Regions from separate parts of the Priestia sp. GS2 genome, predicted to be linked through region 3. Evidence: riboswitches for the same ligand, from Rfam matches in the RefSeq annotation. Region 3 holds a riboswitch; each other region holds the start of a gene.
The links. Region 3 has a riboswitch for thiamine pyrophosphate ahead of V2145_RS14925 (acetylornithine deacetylase). Riboswitches for the same ligand answer to the same signal wherever they lie in the genome.
Positions count from the first base shown of each region.

Region 1: linked by a shared signal. The riboswitch ahead of thiC (phosphomethylpyrimidine synthase ThiC) and the one ahead of V2145_RS14925 (acetylornithine deacetylase) in region 3 are both predicted to bind thiamine pyrophosphate.
Region 2: linked by a shared signal. The riboswitch ahead of tenA (thiaminase II) and the one ahead of V2145_RS14925 (acetylornithine deacetylase) in region 3 are both predicted to bind thiamine pyrophosphate.

Region 1 is NZ_JAZGJX010000001.1:3,252,856-3,255,129, forward strand. Features, by position in the region: gene V2145_RS16465 (hypothetical protein) at 174-461, shown strand; TPP riboswitch at 516-628, shown strand; gene thiC (phosphomethylpyrimidine synthase ThiC) at 746-2,274, shown strand, end outside.
Region 2 is NZ_JAZGJX010000001.1:2,029,603-2,031,876, forward strand. Features, by position in the region: gene V2145_RS10595 (sodium/glutamate symporter) at 1-271, opposite strand, end outside; TPP riboswitch at 666-764, shown strand; gene tenA (thiaminase II) at 878-1,567, shown strand; gene V2145_RS10605 (aldehyde dehydrogenase) at 1,609-2,274, opposite strand, start outside.
Region 3 is NZ_JAZGJX010000001.1:2,933,980-2,936,253, reverse strand. Features, by position in the region: gene nei (endonuclease VIII) at 1-363, shown strand, start outside; TPP riboswitch at 578-679, shown strand; gene V2145_RS14925 (acetylornithine deacetylase) at 788-2,068, shown strand; gene tenA (thiaminase II) at 2,065-2,274, shown strand, end outside.

The DNA of each region.
Region 1 (2,274 bases), 320 kb from region 3:
AAGGTGTTTTAATTGAATAAAAATATTCTAACAAAACTTTTCAGATTTGTATACAAAAATTTAAATATTTTATCAATTATATTTTTTCCCATTAATAGTCAGTCTATAAAATGAAACTTCTAGCTAATTCGTTCGTATATACTACTACATTACTTAATAGGAGGCTCTTATACATGAGCGGAAATGTACGTGTTATGAAATGGCTAACGGCTGGGTATGAAGCATTTTTAGGTATTCCTCTAATTGGTGGTGCATTCATCATAAGCTTTTCATGGGGACCTTTAGTATTTGCTTTTTTCCTACATGCAATTGCTCTATTTTTATCTCATAAAGAAGGTCGTTCAGCTTACGGAAATATTTTGGGGATGGTGACATCATTTATCGGCGTAATCCCAGTTGTGGGAATGGTTATGCATATTATTACCGCTATTGTTATTGCATTTGAAGCAGCAAAAAGATAAATAACCGCTTGCATTTTTTCCTAATGATGGTAGAATGAAGTCGTCAATTAAATGATTTTCTACTAGGGGTGTCTGATTACACAGACTGAGAGAAGAGTTATTGTGCTCTTTAACCCTTTGAACCTGATTTGGGTTATACCAACGTAGGGAAGTAGTCTTGAAAGAACGGTGTTTTATGCTGTTTTCTTTTTTGTCTATTCCATCGGGCTCTTACATAGAGCCCGATTTTTTTGTTCGGTATAGCTTATTTTCTCAAAATCTACTAGCATAATGGAGGAATAAGTATGTCTAAAGAACAAGTAATCATTTCAATGCAACAGCCGTTTCCAAACAGTAAAAAAGTATACGTGCAAGGGACTCGAAGTGATATTCAAGTACCGATGCGCGAAATCCACCTTTCCCCCACTGTAAACGACCGCGGTGAAGAGCAAAACACCCCCGTTCGCGTTTACGATACAAGCGGCGTATACACCGATCCAGCCTATAGTGTAGATTTAGAAAAAGGACTGCCACCTTTACGCAAACCATGGATTGCAGAACGAAACGATACTTTCTCCTATGCTGGCCGTACCGTTCAAGCAAGAGATAACGGCTATAAAGAAGGCGATCAGCGGAACGAAATGAAAAGCTTTCCCCTTATTAATTATTCACCACAAAAAGCAAAGGATGACAGAATCGTCACCCAAATGCATTATGCAAAAAAAGGAATTATCACGCCTGAAATGGAATTCATCGCAATTCGTGAGCAAATGAGTGCAGAAACGATTCGTGAAGAAGTTGCAGCAGGGCGTGCAATCATTCCCTGCAATATTAACCACCCAGAAGTTGAACCAATGATTATCGGAACAAAGTTTCACGTGAAGATTAATGCAAATATCGGAAACTCTGCTGTTCATTCATCAATTGAAGATGAAGTTGAAAAGATGACGTGGGCTACAAGGTGGGGAGCAGATACAATTATGGATCTTTCAACTGGTAAAGACATTCATAAGACACGTGAATGGATTATTCGAAATTCACCCGTTCCTGTTGGCACTGTCCCTATTTATCAAGCTTTAGAGAAAGTTAATGGGATAGCAGAAGACCTATCTTGGGATGTTTATCGTGATACGCTTATCGAACAAGCCGAACAAGGTGTTGATTACTTTACGATTCATGCGGGCGTACTATTGCGCTATATTCCACTTACTGCTACGCGAACAACAGGTATTGTCTCACGCGGCGGATCTATTTTAGCTCAATGGTGTTTAGCACATCACCAAGAAAACTTTTTGTATACGCACTTTGAAGAGATTTGCGAAATTTGTAAGCAATACGATATCTCCATCTCATTGGGAGACGGACTGCGCCCTGGTTCAATTGCTGATGCCAATGATGAAGCACAGTTTGCAGAGCTTGATACGCTTGGTGAATTAACAACAGTGGCGTGGAAGCATGATGTTCAAGTAATGATTGAGGGTCCTGGACATGTGCCAATGCATCTGATTAAAGAGAACGTTGACCGACAAATGGAAGTTTGCCACGAAGCACCATTCTATACCCTGGGACCACTAACAACTGATATAGCACCGGGCTATGACCACATTACGTCTGGTATTGGAGCTGCAATGATTGGGTGGTTTGGTACAGCAATGCTTTGTTATGTAACCCCAAAAGAACATTTAGGCCTTCCGAATAAAGAAGATGTTCGCGAAGGTGTAATTACCTATAAAATTGCTGCTCATGCTGCTGATCTTGCAAAAGGTCACCCAGGTGCCCAAGTTCGTGATAACGCACTTTCAAAAGCTCGATTTGAGTTTAGATGGCATGACCA
Region 2 (2,274 bases), 900 kb from region 3:
TTTCTTTAAACTTTACACTTTGAGTTGCAATTGGAATCGCACCAAAGATGACCGCAATTAAGATACCTGGATACGTTCCAATTTGATTAGTGAATGGAATGAGACCAATACCGTTTGGCCCTAATGCTAAGCCCAAAATTCCTGCAATAATACTCGCAGGTAAAAATAAATTTTGTACCCACCTGACCTTTGCTCGAATAATGGTACCAGCCACTAATAGAAGTGAGATGAAACCAACATCCACAAATAAATCCCATGCTGATAAATTCATTAAACAACCTCCTTAAAAAATATAATTCCTACTAAATTGACAGGACTAATTTATATTAAACTAAGCAAACTGAAAAGGCCATTTAGCTTCAGCTAAACACCTTTTTAATTTGTAGCTTAATTCTTTAATTGAGCTTGTTTAAACGTAACGAGCTTACGATTATTATAGCATGATAGTGCAGCCTTTGCACATTTCGACAGGATTCGTGACAATTTTCTTATTTTTTCATCAACTACTTCAAGCGTATAGTTACTAGTTTCATAGGTAATTTATCTCGGTTATTTTTTAAACAATATAAATATTCAGATCACTATACTTTGTTACTTTTGAATCATTCTTTCTAAACTTTTGTATAATTCTTTTTTTTATGTTAGATTAAATAGGAACACATGAAAGAATCCACTAGGGGTGCCTTTTGGCTGAGACAAGGAATCTTGATCCCTTTGAACCTGATCTGGTTTATACCAGCGTAGGGAAGTGGTACGGCGTTGTTGTGTCATACATCCACAATTGCCTTTACCACTCCATAGATAATGGGGTGTTTTTTTGTTTTTGTCCCTATTTATACGTGCTCTTCTTGTGGATTCAATTAGGGAGGAATAACAATTGTCATTTTCAGCTCAATTACGCAAGGAAGCATCTTACATTTACGATGCCATTTTTCAACATCCCTTTGTTGTAGGTATTAAGGAGGGAAAAGTTCCAAAAGAAGCTTTAATTCACTATGTAGCACAGGACTATGAGTATTTAACTGCTTTTGTTCGTATATATGGTGCGGCGTTAACAAAATGTAGTACCCGCGATGAAATGGAAGTGTTTAACAACGGTATTTCAATTGTTTTACATAGTGAAGTCCATCCCCATAATAATTTTTGTGAAGTAGCTGGCATTCGATATGAAGACATGAAGCATCAACCATTAGCACCAACAGCCAACCACTATATCAGTCACATGATGACAGTGGCACATACAGGAACACTAGGTGAAATTATTGCTGTTTTATTACCTTGTCCATGGACGTACGTTGAAATTGGGGAACGTATTGCAAACGAAAGAAACATAACACCAGATCATCCTTTTTACGAATGGATTTCCTTTTATACTAACGGAGAAATGAAAGAAACGACAAAGTGGTTTTGTGAAAAATTGGATAATCTAGCAGAAAAAGCTTCTGTTGAGGAACGTCAACGCATGAAAGAACACTTTATAAAAAGCTGTGAACTTGAGTATTTATTTTGGGACATGGCCTATAAACAAGAGCAATGGCCCCTCTCTCAAACCACTGTGCACTCATAACAAACAGGGCTTCTTATAAAGAGAAGCCCTCTCATTTAACGTTATTTTAAGAATTTTTTAATCGTTTTTAAACTTTGATTGTCAGACGGATATTTAAAAGCAAAATCAAACTTTGTCGTTTGTTTCAGAACACTTTTAAAGTGAGAAAACGTTTTAAAACTAGCTTCACCGTGATATTGACCAATTCCACTTTCTCCCACTCCTCCAAACGGAAGGTGTGGGGTTGCTAAGTGCATAATTGTATCGTTAATGCATCCACCACCAAATGAAGTTGTATTGATAATTTGCTGCTGAACGTCTTCACTTTCTGAAAACAAATATAGAGCTAACGGCTTTGCTTTTTGATGAACTGCACTTACAACCTCATCTACACTTTCGTATTCAATAAGGGGTAAAATCGGCCCGAAGATTTCTTCTTGCATCACGCTTGAATCCCATTTTACTTCATCTAAGACAGTTGGAGCAATCTGTAGCGTTTCTTCATTATAAGTACCGCCAATTACAGGTTTTCCATCTTGTAAAAACTCAATTAAACGATCGAAATGTCTCTCACTAACAATTCTGCCATAGCGCCCGCTCGTGAGTGCATCTTCACCATAAAACTGCGTTACGGCTTTTTGAAGCTCAGCAATCAGCTGAACCTTTACATCTTTATGAACTAACAGATAGTCTGGAGCAACGCACGTTTGACCAGCATTCATACTTTT
Region 3 (2,274 bases):
TGGACGTCTCTATTGCTTGACCAGAGCTTTGTAGCGGGCATTGGGAATTATTTGCGCAGTGAGATCCTGTTTTTAGCAGGTATTCACCCGGATAAGCGACCTTGTGATTGTACAGAAAAGCAGATTAAAAAAGCTGCGGAAGCAACAATTTTGCTAATGAAGCAGTCGTATGAAACGGGAGGGATTACAAACGATTTGTCTTTAGTTGAAAAGTTAAAGGAAAAAGGAGTAAAACGTTCTGCTTATCGACACTGGGTATTTAACCGAGAGGGAGAAGCGTGTCGAATAGATGGAACGGAAATTCAAAAAATTCCTGCTGCTTCGAGGCGGTTGTATTACTGTCCAACTTGCCAAAAGAAGTAAGCATACAAAAGCCGGAACTCTTAATTCCAATAGCTTGTCCCTAGTCTTGTATAATCAGCAGGGTTCTCAATTTTCTATGATAAGGTTAAACATAGCTCTTTTGTTAGTGTAGAGTTCAAATTGGAATTCTGTAAATTATATTGAACTATATGAGGTAGTGTGGTACAACTAATAGAGATAATAATCAGATAGCTTTACAAATAAATAGTCATTATTAAACCACTAGGGGTGCTTCTTGAAGCTGAGAGAGACATGGTCTTAACCCTTATAACCTGAACTAGGTAATACTAGCGTAGGAAAGAGGTATTGTGTGCTACATCTATGGACTTTTACAGGATGTAAAAGGGATATATGTGTATATTCAAGCGCTTCTTTTCTATGAAAAGAAGCGCTTTTTTATGTGGTTTAGAGGGAGGGGATTAGTATGAACATTACAGATGTGGTAGAGCAGGTGGATACTAGACAAGATGAACTTATTGAGCTTTTGACCAAGCTCGTCTCGTATAAAACACCAGCACCACCTGCACGTAATACAAAAGAAGCGCAGATATATATTGCAGAGCTGTTGGAAAGCTATGGTTTTGAAATTGACATGTGGGACGTGTACCCAAATGACCCTAACGTTGTAGGAACGTTAAAAGGAACAAGTCAAAGCGAATATCAGAGTTTAATTATTAATGGACATATTGATGTTGCGGCAGTCAACGAAGGCGAAGCATGGGATATAAGTCCTTTCCAAACGAAATTTGAAGAAGGATTCATAATGGGGAGAGGCGTTGCTGATATGAAAGGTGGACTCGCTGGAGCGCTGTTTGCCATTAAGCTTCTACATGAAGCTGGAATGGAATTTCCGGGGGATTTAACCTTTCAATCGGTTATCGGGGAAGAGGTTGGAGAAGCTGGGACCCTTGAATGCTGCAAGCGAGGATACAGCGCAGACTTTGCGATTGTGGTTGATACAAGTGAGCTGCAAATCCAAGGTCAAGGTGGAGTCATTACGGGGTGGATAACCGTGAAAAGTAAGCAAACATATCATGATGCCACAAGAAGGCAAATGATTCATGCAGGGGGCGGCTTATTAGGAGCCAGTGCAATTGAAAAAATGGCGAAATTAATTGGTGCACTGCAGGAGCTTGAGCGCCACTGGGCTGTTGTCAAAAGCTATCCCGGTTTTCCGGTTGGAACAAATACAATCAATCCAGCTGTTATTGAAGGTGGCCGCAACGCAGCCTTTATCGCAGACGAATGCAGGCTGTGGGTGACCGTTCATTATTATCCAAATGAATCATATGAAGAGGTAATGAAAGAAGTAGAAGACTATCTGTTACAGGTTGCAAAAGCAGATCCGTGGCTAAGAGAAAATCCTCCAACGTTTAAGTGGGGAGGCACATCAATGATTGAAGATAGAGGAGAAATTTTCCCTGCATTTGAAGTAGATAAAAATCATCCAGCAGTTCACTTGTTAGTCGGTGCTCATAGAGAAGTAACAATGAAAGAAGCGCATGTCAACGTTTCGCCAACGGTTACGGACGGTGGCTGGCTAGCTGATGCAGGTATAGCTACAGCTATTTATGGTCCAGGAGACTTAACGGAGGCTCACTCTGTTAATGAAAAGCTATCTGTTAATCAATTGCTTGATTACACGAAAGTGATGGTTCAATTTATTTATGAATGGCTACATACAAAAAAGGAGAATGCAAAATGAAATTTAGTGAACGTTTGTATGAAAAAGTAAAGCCGATTTGGAAGCAAACGCATGAGCATCCTTTTGTAAAAGGAATGGGAGAAGGAACGTTAGAACAAGATAAGTTTCGCTTTTATATGGTGCAAGATTACGTGTATTTGATTGACTATGCGAAGCTGTTTGCTCTTGGAGCAGTAAAAGCAACAGATGTTCAAACAATGGGGAAA